DNA from 2 places in the Gallaecimonas zhanjiangensis genome. Region 1 is predicted to be linked to the other one. Evidence: riboswitches for the same ligand, from Rfam matches in the RefSeq annotation. Region 1 holds a riboswitch; the other holds the start of a gene.
What was found. A riboswitch is a leader RNA that binds a small molecule or an ion and turns the genes downstream of it on or off. The one in region 1 is predicted to bind lysine.

Region 1 (4,410 bases):
GCCCAGGCGATCAGGGTAGGTCAAAGTGGGGAAACGGCCGGCGTCCAGCTCAGAGAGCATGTCCCAGGCTCTGTCGTCTGTTACTTCCGCCGGGTAGCGCGGGTAAAGCGACACCTGCCCCAGGGGTTCGGCTTTGAGGCCTGGTTGCCAAACGGGGGGAACACTTGCCAAGGTGGCAACGGTGCGTTGGCTGGGGCCGTCTTTAAGCGCCATGGCAAACTGCAGGTTTTCCTTGCGGCTGGCACGGGCACTGAACACCGCTACCCCGTAATTGGGGATCTGGTGTTCCAGCCGGCATTGCAACGGGTTTGACGCCGTTACCTGCCATTGGGACTGGCCCAGGCTGGCTGCGTAGTAGCGTACGCCGGCATCCACAGGCGCCGGTTGGGCGGCCAGGATAACCAGTGCAGCAACAGCAGTGATGTGTAAAGACTTGGACAGCATAGACTCTCCCCTACCTCTACTACTGTGTCGGCAGATCTTTTTGCAACTTTAGGGATTTGCCCGCTTTTGTCATAATGACCCCCCGGCCACTAGTCACAGTATTCCATGTCAACAACTCTTAGTCAGCGTTTCCGCGGTTTTTACCCAGTGATCATCGATGTGGAAACCGCCGGCTTCAATGCCAAGACCGATGCCCTGTTGCAAATTGCGGCCACCCTTATAGATGTAGACGCCCAGGGGCGTTTTTTCGTCGTCGAGACGCTTTTTCACAATGTCTTGCCTTTTGAAGGGGCCAATCTCGAAGACGCCGCGCTGAAATTTACCGGCATCACCGACCCCTGGCACCCGTTGCGCCTGGCGGTGGACGAAGACGAAGCGCTCAAAGACATCTTCAAGCAGGTGCGAAAGCGCATGAAGACCGCCGACTGCCAGCGGGCCATTTTGGTGGGCCACAATGCCGCCTTTGACCTTGGCTTTCTTAACGCCGTCATCGAGCGGACCAACCAAAAACGCTCGCCCTTTCACCCCTTTGTGAGCTTCGACACCACCACCCTGGCGGCCCTGGCCCTTGGCCAAACGGTGCTGGCCAAGGCCTGCGTCGCTGCCGGGCTGGAGTTCTCCAACGCCGAGGCCCACGCCGCCGACTACGACGCCGAGCGCACCGCCCAGCTGTTTTGCCATATCGTCAACCGCTGGCAAGCCCTGGGGGGCTGGCCTTTGCCGGCACCAGAATCGGAAGCACAAAACGCACCAGACAGCGACGACAGCGCTGAATAAAAATGCAGCCGAGGGCTTGATCTTGCCGGCGCATTTTGAAAAACTGCCGCCGTCCTGAATTTTTTAGGACCAGAAGAGGTGCGTTTTCCAGGTAACCAGCACGAGGGGCCCTTTCCCTTAGACGGCTGGCCAGGGGGTAAACGCCGAGATGATCTTGCGCGGGGGCGCGCACTGTCATCGGTCAGACAGGTTGAATCCTGTTGACTGTCACCTGTTGGTGGAGCGCTTCTGGTACAAGCAGTCTCGTCTTTTGTTGTCTGCCGGTCCCAGGCGCTCTCTTTGCTTGAATTCAAGGAGAGCTATGAACATCCCCGCTAGCCGCGTACTGAAATTTGGCGGCACTTCCGTTGCTGACTACGATGCCCAGGGCCGCAGCGCCCAACTGGTAGCCAATCAACCCGAATCCCGTATCGTTGTGGTCAGCGCCGCTGCCGGTGTAACCAATGCCCTGGTTGGCCTGAGCCAAGCCAAGGACAGCGCCACCGCCGAAAATTTCCGTAATCTTATCCGCGACCGCGAGCAGCATTTCTTCGACGCCCTGGGCGAGCCCGATGCCCTTAAGGCCACATACTGGACCCTGATGGAAGAACTGGACGCCTCCGGCCCCTGCACCGGCCAGGCCCGCGACCAGTTATTGTCGCTGGGCGAGCGTTTTTCCAGCCTGTTTTTTGCCGAGCGCCTGCGCCAACTGGGTATGCCGGCCGTGCAGCTACCGGCCCGTTTCCTGATCGCCACCGACAGCCAGTTCGGCCACGCCGAGCCCGATGTCGCCCGCACCCGCCAACAAGTGCAGGTCGCCCTTAACGACCATCAAGGCGAAATCCTAGTAACCGAAGGCTTTGTCGGCGCCGATATCGACGGCAATCTCACCACCCTTGGCCGCGGCGGCTCCGATTATTCCGCGGCGCTGCTGGCCGAAGGGGCCGATGCCGACTGGGTTGAGATTTGGACCGACGTCAAAGGCCTGTACACCACAGACCCGCGCCTGGCCCCCAAGGCCCGCCCCTTGGCGGAGCTGTCTTTTGCCCAGGCCGCCGAGCTTGCCACCTTTGGCGCCAAGGTATTGCACCCCAAAACCCTGTGGCCGGCCATGCGCCACGATATTCCGGTGTTTATCGGCTCCACCCTGGACGCCTCCGGCGGCACCGTTATCCGCCGTGAAGTGACCGGCGAGCGCCGCTACGCGGCCCTGGCGCTGCGTAAAAACCAGACCCTGTTGAAAATAACCAGCCCCGAGATGCTCTACAGCTACGGCTTTTTGGCCCGCGCCTTTACCCTGCTGGCCAAGCACCAGATCTCGGTGGATTTGGTAACCACCTCCGAGATCTCCATCGCCCTGACCCTCGACGAGCGCGGCTCGGAACAGGCCTTGGATGAGAGCGTGCTGGAAGAGCTGAAAAGCCTTGGCACCATTGAAGTACAAGAAGGCCTGGCACTGGTGGCGCTGGTGGGCGACAACCTCAACACCACTCCCAAGGTGGCGGCCGAGGTGTTCGATGCCCTAGGTAACATCAATGTGCCGCTGATCTGCCACGGCGCCAGCCCCCATAACCTGTGCCTGCTGGTGGAAGAAAAAGACGGCCCACAGGCCATTGCCCGGCTCCATGAGCGGCTGTTTGAGCGCCTTAAAATCGCAGCGGCCTCATAGCAAAAACGCCCCGAAAGGGGCGTTTTTTAGCCCCACTTGGAGGCGGGGGCCTGGTAATCCAAAAAGCGCTCAAGCATGGCGCCGGGCTCGGTTTCCACTATCAGCATCTGGTGGTGGCGCTCGTCTAAAAAGCCCTCGTTCACATAGTTTTGCGACTGGGCGATCAGCGGGTTGTAAAAGCCGGCCAGGTTTAAAAGGCCAATGGGCTTGTGGTGGTAGCCAAGCATGGCCCAGGTCCACACTTCGGCCACTTCCTCAAGGGTACCGGCGCCCCCTGGCAGCGCGATAAAACCGCCGGAGAGCTGGGCCATCATCGCCTTGCGCTCGTGCATGTCGCGCACGATGTGCAGCTCGGTCAGCCCCTTGTGGCCCACTTCTTTATCGACCAGTGCCTGGGGAATAACGCCGATGGCCTTGCCGCCGGCTTCCAGCACTGCGTCAGCCACGGTGCCCATCAACCCCACCCGGCCACCGCCGTACACCAAGGTAATATTGCGCTCGGCCAGGCATTGGCCCAGGGCCCTGGCCGCGCTTTTAAACAGAGGGTTAACCCCCGGCCTGGAACCGCAAAATACCGCTACAGTTTCCATGGTTGCTCCGGTTTAAAAAGTCGTCGAGATCCACTAGGTTAGTGTTCAACACTGCTATATGATGCAGCACCTTTTTCCGGCCGCCCACTGCCCGTAAGTGCCCGACCGGTTCCCCTACTTTATCAGGGAATTACCATGAAGATCGGCATCCTGTCCCGAAACACTGATCTGTATTCTACCCGTCGCCTGGTGGAAGCGGCCGAAAGCCGGGGCCACGAGGTGCAGGTGCTTAACCACCTGCTTTGCTACATGAATATCGCCTCCCACAGGCCCAGCATTCACTACGGCGGCAAAGAGCTGGAAAACCCCGACGCCATCATTCCCCGCATCGGCGCCTCGGTCACCTTTTACGGCACCGCCGTGGTGCGCCAGTTCGAGATGATGGGGGTGTACTGCGTTAACGAATCGGTAGCCATCTCCCGCTCCCGCGACAAGCTGCGCAGCCTGCAACTGCTGGCCCGCAAAGGCATCGGCCTGCCCATCACCGGCTTTGCCCACTCCACCAAAGCCACCGACGACCTCATCGAAATGGTGGGCGGCGCGCCGCTGGTGGTAAAGCTGCTGGAAAGCACCCAGGGCAAAGGGGTGGTATTGGCCGAAACCCGCAAAGCGGCCGAAAGTACCATCGAGGCCTTCCGTAGCCTTGGCGGCCGCTTTTTGGTGCAGGAATACATCAAGGAAGCCGGCGGCGCCGACATCCGCTGCATCGTGGTGGGCGACAAAGTGGTGGCGTCCATGCAGCGCCAGGCCAAAGACGGCGAGTTCCGCTCCAACCTGCACCGTGGCGGCAGCGCCCAGTCAATCAAAATTACCCCCGAGGAGCGCTCCACCGCGGTGCGCAGCGCCAAAATCATGGGCCTTGGGGTAGCCGGTGTTGACTTGCTGCGCTCCAATCACGGCCCGCTGGTAATGGAAGTAAACAGCTCCCCTGGCCTTGAAGGCATTGAAAAA
Region 2 (4,410 bases), 1.2 Mb from region 1:
CCAAAGTGTGCGAGCAGGAAAGCCCTGACTTGGCGATCCTCGGTAAACAAGCCATCGATTCTGACAACAACCAGACCGGCCAGATGCTGGCGGCGCTAAGCGATTGGCCCCAGGCCACCTTTGCCTCCAAGTTGGTGGTCGAGGGGCGCGAGCTGCTGGTCACCCGGGAAGTGGACGGCGGCCTGGAAACCATCGCCGTGGCTCTGCCTGCGGTGGTGACCACCGATCTTCGCCTGAACGAGCCCCGTTACGCCACCTTGCCCAACATCATGAAGGCCAAGCGCAAACCCCTGGACGTGCTGGACGGCACCGCCCTTGGGGTGAATTTGGCGCCTCGGGTGAAGGTGCTTAAGGTCGCGGCGCCTGCGGTGCGCCAAGGCGGGGAGATCCTAGATGGGGTCGATACCCTGGTGGATAAACTGCGTAACCAAGCGAAGGTGATCTGATGAGCATTCTGGTCATTGCTGAACACGACAACAAACACCTCAAGCCCGAAACGGCGCGGGTGCTGAGCGCTGCCCTTGCCATGGGCGACGATATTCATTTGCTGGTGGCCGGCCATCAGTGTCAGGAGGTTATCCGTGCTGCAACTGAACTTGATGGTGTCGCCAAAGTCCTGGTGCTGGATGAGGCGCGTTTTGCGCATCCGCTGCCAGAAGGCCTGAGCCAAACCCTGGTGGCCCTGGCGCCGGCTTACAGCCACCTAGTGGCGGCCAGCTCCACCACCGGCAAGAACCTGATGCCGCGTATTGCCGCTTTGCTGGATGTGGCGCAGATCTCCGATATCGTCGCCGTAGAAAGCGCCGATACCTTCCGGCGCCCCATCTACGCCGGTAACGCCATTGTCACTGTCCAGGCGCTTGACCCCATCAAAGTGGTGACGGTACGCCCGGCCGCCTTTGAGGCCACCGGCAGCGCCAACAGCGCCCCGGTTGAGAACCTGGCCGCCGGCCAGGACAACAGCCGCAGCCGCTTTGTCAGCGCCGAGCTTACCGAGAGTGAGCGCCCGGAGCTGGCCAGCGCCCGGGTGGTGGTGTCTGGCGGCCGTGGTCTGCAAAGCGGCGACAACTTCAAAATGCTCGAAGCCCTGGCCGATAAACTGGGCGGCGCCATCGGCGCTTCGCGGGCCGCGGTTGACGCAGGCTTTGTGCCCAACGACTGGCAAGTGGGGCAGACCGGCAAGATAGTGGCGCCGGACTTGTACATCGCCGTGGGCATCAGTGGCGCCATCCAGCACCTGGCCGGCATGAAGGATTCCAAGGTCATTGTCGCCATCAACAAAGATCCGGAAGCGCCCATCTTCCAAGTGGCCGACTACGGCCTGGTGGGGGATTTGTTCGAGCTGGTGCCGGAGCTGACCCGCAAGCTCTGAGCCCGCGCCTTCGGCTAAAAAGTGCGCCCTGGTGGCGCACTTTTTGTTTGCAATCACTTACCGCCCCTGCCAGAGTACGCGCCGCCAAGTAGAGGTGCGTCCTGGAAGAGTCGCCGGGGGGAGGGTGATGCCCAAGATCCCCGGCAAAAGGTCAGTACGCCGAAGTCGGGCCGATATCAAGCCGCCCGGCTGGTGCCGTAAGCGAAAGCTGCGTCACTGCCATAGTTTGAACAATCACTATGGAGCGCTACCGAAGGCCCTGGCTCCTTTTGTGGTTCTCCATGGGAATTTTTGGAAATTCCATGGACTTAAACGATCTCTCCCAATCCTCCCTCGCGCTGTTACCCACCCTGTTGACCCTGGGGCTGGCCTTGGCCACCCGGCGCATTTTGTTGTCGCTGCTGCTGGGCTCGGCCACCGGTGCCTGGCTGTTGGCCGGTAGCCTGGATGCGCCTCGCTATCTTGCTGGCAAGGCCTTGGCGCTGTTTTACGACGGCGGCATCAGCTGGTGGACGCTGCAAGTCGTGGGCTTTTTGCTGATGCTTGGGGCGCTGTCCCGGCTGTTGCAGGCAAGCGGCGCCGCCCAGGCCTTTGCCGAAGCCTGCGCCAGCCGCATCGCCACCCGCCGTGGGGTCAGCCTGATGAGCGTTGGCCTGGGCCTGGCCATTTTCATCGACGATTACTTCAACGCCCTGGCGGTAGGGCAGGCCACCCGGCCACTGGCCGACCGCTACCGGCTGAGCCGCGAGCGCTTGGCCTATTACATTGATTCAACCGCGGCGCCGGTCTGCGCGCTGATGCCGCTCTCGTCCTGGGGCGCTTTTATGCTCTCCTTGCTGGCGCCTATGGCGGCAAGCCCCATGGGGCTTTTTGTGGACATGAGCCAGGCCGCTTTTTACCCTTGGCTGGCGCTGGCCATTGTGCTGATAACGGCTTGGTTTGACTGGGATCTGGGCGCCATGAAAAAGGCCAAGGCAAGGCCGGGTGCCGTTGCCGAGGTAAAGGCAGCCAAGGGCCAGCTGATGCCGCTGTTGGGGCCGCTACTGGCCTTGATACTGGTGACGCTGGCCGCGCTTTTTATCACCGGCGCCCTTGCCAGCAGCGGGCCGTTCTCAGCCATCGCCGCCCTTGAAAACACCAACGTGGGTTTGTCGCTGGTGCTTGGCGCCGTGCCGGCGCTTGCCTGGAGTTTTTTCAAGCAAAAGACCCATCGCCTTGCCACCGCTTGGCAAGGGGCCAAGACCATGCTGCCGGCCATTTACCTGTTGCTGAGCGCCTGGCTGTTGGCGGCGGTGATGAAGGATGTGGCGGTGGGCCGCTACCTTGCCTCCCTTATCGAGGCGGCCTCGGTCGGCCCCTGGATGCCCCTGGCGCTCTTTGTGGTGGCCATGGTCATGGCCCTTGCCACTGGCTCGAGCTGGGGCACCTTTGGCATCATGCTGCCGCTGGCCGGCCAGTTGGTGGAGCCTGCCATGCTGCCCATGGCGCTGGGCGCCGTTATTTCCGGCGCCGTCTTTGGCGACCACTGCTCACCGGCCTCCGACACCACCATTTTGTCGTCGGCCGGGGCCGAGTGTGAGCACATGGACCATGTGCTGACCCAGCTGCCCTACGCTGGCCTTGCCGCCGGGCTTTGTGTTCTCGGTTATGGCCTTAGCGCCCTGGCGCTCCCCCTTTGGGCGCTGTGGGGCGCGCTGCTGGCCGCCCTGGTGGTAGCGGTGACGCTGCTGGGGGGATGGGGTACACTGGCGCCCAAAAAACAGGAAGTCTAAATGGCCCAGCTTTATTTCTATTACTCGGCGATGAATGCCGGGAAATCCACGTCGTTGCTGCAGTCGGCGTACAACTACAAGGAGCGCGGCATGAACGCGCTCCTCTACACCGCCGCGGTGGACGACCGCAGCGGCAAGGGCGTTATCAGCTCCCGCATCGGCCTGGAAAGCGAAGCCCAGATCTTTGACGACAAGAGCGATCTGTTTGCCGAGGTGCTGGGGCTTTCCCATACCCAACGCTTTCACTGCCTGCTGCTGGACGAAGCCCAGTTTCTGACCAAAGCCCAGGTGGCGCAGCTTTGCCGCATTGTCGACGAGCTCGGCATTCCGGTGCTGGCCTTTGGTCTTCGTACCGATTTTCGGGCCGAGCTTTTTGAAGGCGCCCAGTACCTGCTGGCCTGGGCCGACAAGCTGGTGGAGCTCAAGACCGTTTGCCACTGTGGCCGCAAGGCCAACCGGGTGCTGCGGGTCGGCATTGACGGCCAGCCCATCAAGGAAGGGGCCCAGGTGGAGATAGGCGGCAACGACCGCTACGTGTCGGTGTGCCGAAAACACTATATCGAGGCATTGGCAAGGCCCTGAGGCGCAGGTATAACGGGGCTTTATTGTCTCGGAAGCTGCCTGATGATCGTTGTTGTCAAACTGGGGACCAGTGTCCTGACCGCCGGTGCCCAGCACCTGGACAGGGCCCACATGGTGGAGCTGGTGCGCCAATGCGCCCTGCTGCAAAAGGCCGGCCATAAGCTGATTGTGGTCACCTCCGGCGCCGTGGCTGCCGGCCGCGAGCTGCTGGGGTTTCCGGATCTGCCGGCCGATCTTCCCCATAAACAGATGCTGGCGGCCATCGGCCAGGGCCAGTTGGTGCATCTGTGGCAACACCTCTTTGGGCTCTATGGCCTTAACGTCGGCCAGATGCTGCTGACCCGGGCCGATTTGGAAGACCGCGAGCGCTTTTTAAATGCCCGCGACACCCTCGGCACCTTGCTCAGCCACGGCGTTATTCCCCTTATCAACGAGAACGATGCGGTTGCCACCAACGAGATAAAGGTGGGCGACAACGACAACCTGTCAGCAAGGGTGGCTATTTTGGCCAAGGCGGAGCTGCTGATGCTGCTTACCGACCAGCCGGGTCTCTTTACCGCAGACCCCCGTGCCAACCCCGATGCCGAGCTGATACAAGAGGTCAAGACCATCGACGCCACCTTGCACCGGCTGGCTGGGGGTAGCGTCTCGGGGCTGGGAACCGGCGGCATGGCCACCAAGCTG

Region 2: it holds a riboswitch for lysine, as region 1 does, so the genes downstream of both, AC22G1_RS12355 (Na+/H+ antiporter NhaC family protein) here and lysC (lysine-sensitive aspartokinase 3) in region 1, are expected to answer to the same signal.

The regions. Positions count from the first base shown of each region.
Region 1 is NZ_CM172603.1:1,405,840-1,410,249, reverse strand. It holds gene AC22G1_RS06600 (flagellar protein MotY) at 1-444, opposite strand, end outside; gene rnt (ribonuclease T) at 550-1,221, shown strand; lysine riboswitch at 1,287-1,457, shown strand; gene lysC (lysine-sensitive aspartokinase 3) at 1,523-2,869, shown strand; gene AC22G1_RS06585 (LOG family protein) at 2,896-3,459, opposite strand; gene rimK (30S ribosomal protein S6--L-glutamate ligase) at 3,595-4,410, shown strand, end outside.
Region 2 is NZ_CM172603.1:2,587,711-2,592,120, reverse strand. It holds gene AC22G1_RS12365 (electron transfer flavoprotein subunit beta/FixA family protein) at 1-446, shown strand, start outside; gene AC22G1_RS12360 (electron transfer flavoprotein subunit alpha/FixB family protein) at 446-1,372, shown strand; lysine riboswitch at 1,454-1,630, shown strand; gene AC22G1_RS12355 (Na+/H+ antiporter NhaC family protein) at 1,675-3,144, shown strand; gene AC22G1_RS12350 (thymidine kinase) at 3,145-3,726, shown strand; gene proB (glutamate 5-kinase) at 3,769-4,410, shown strand, end outside.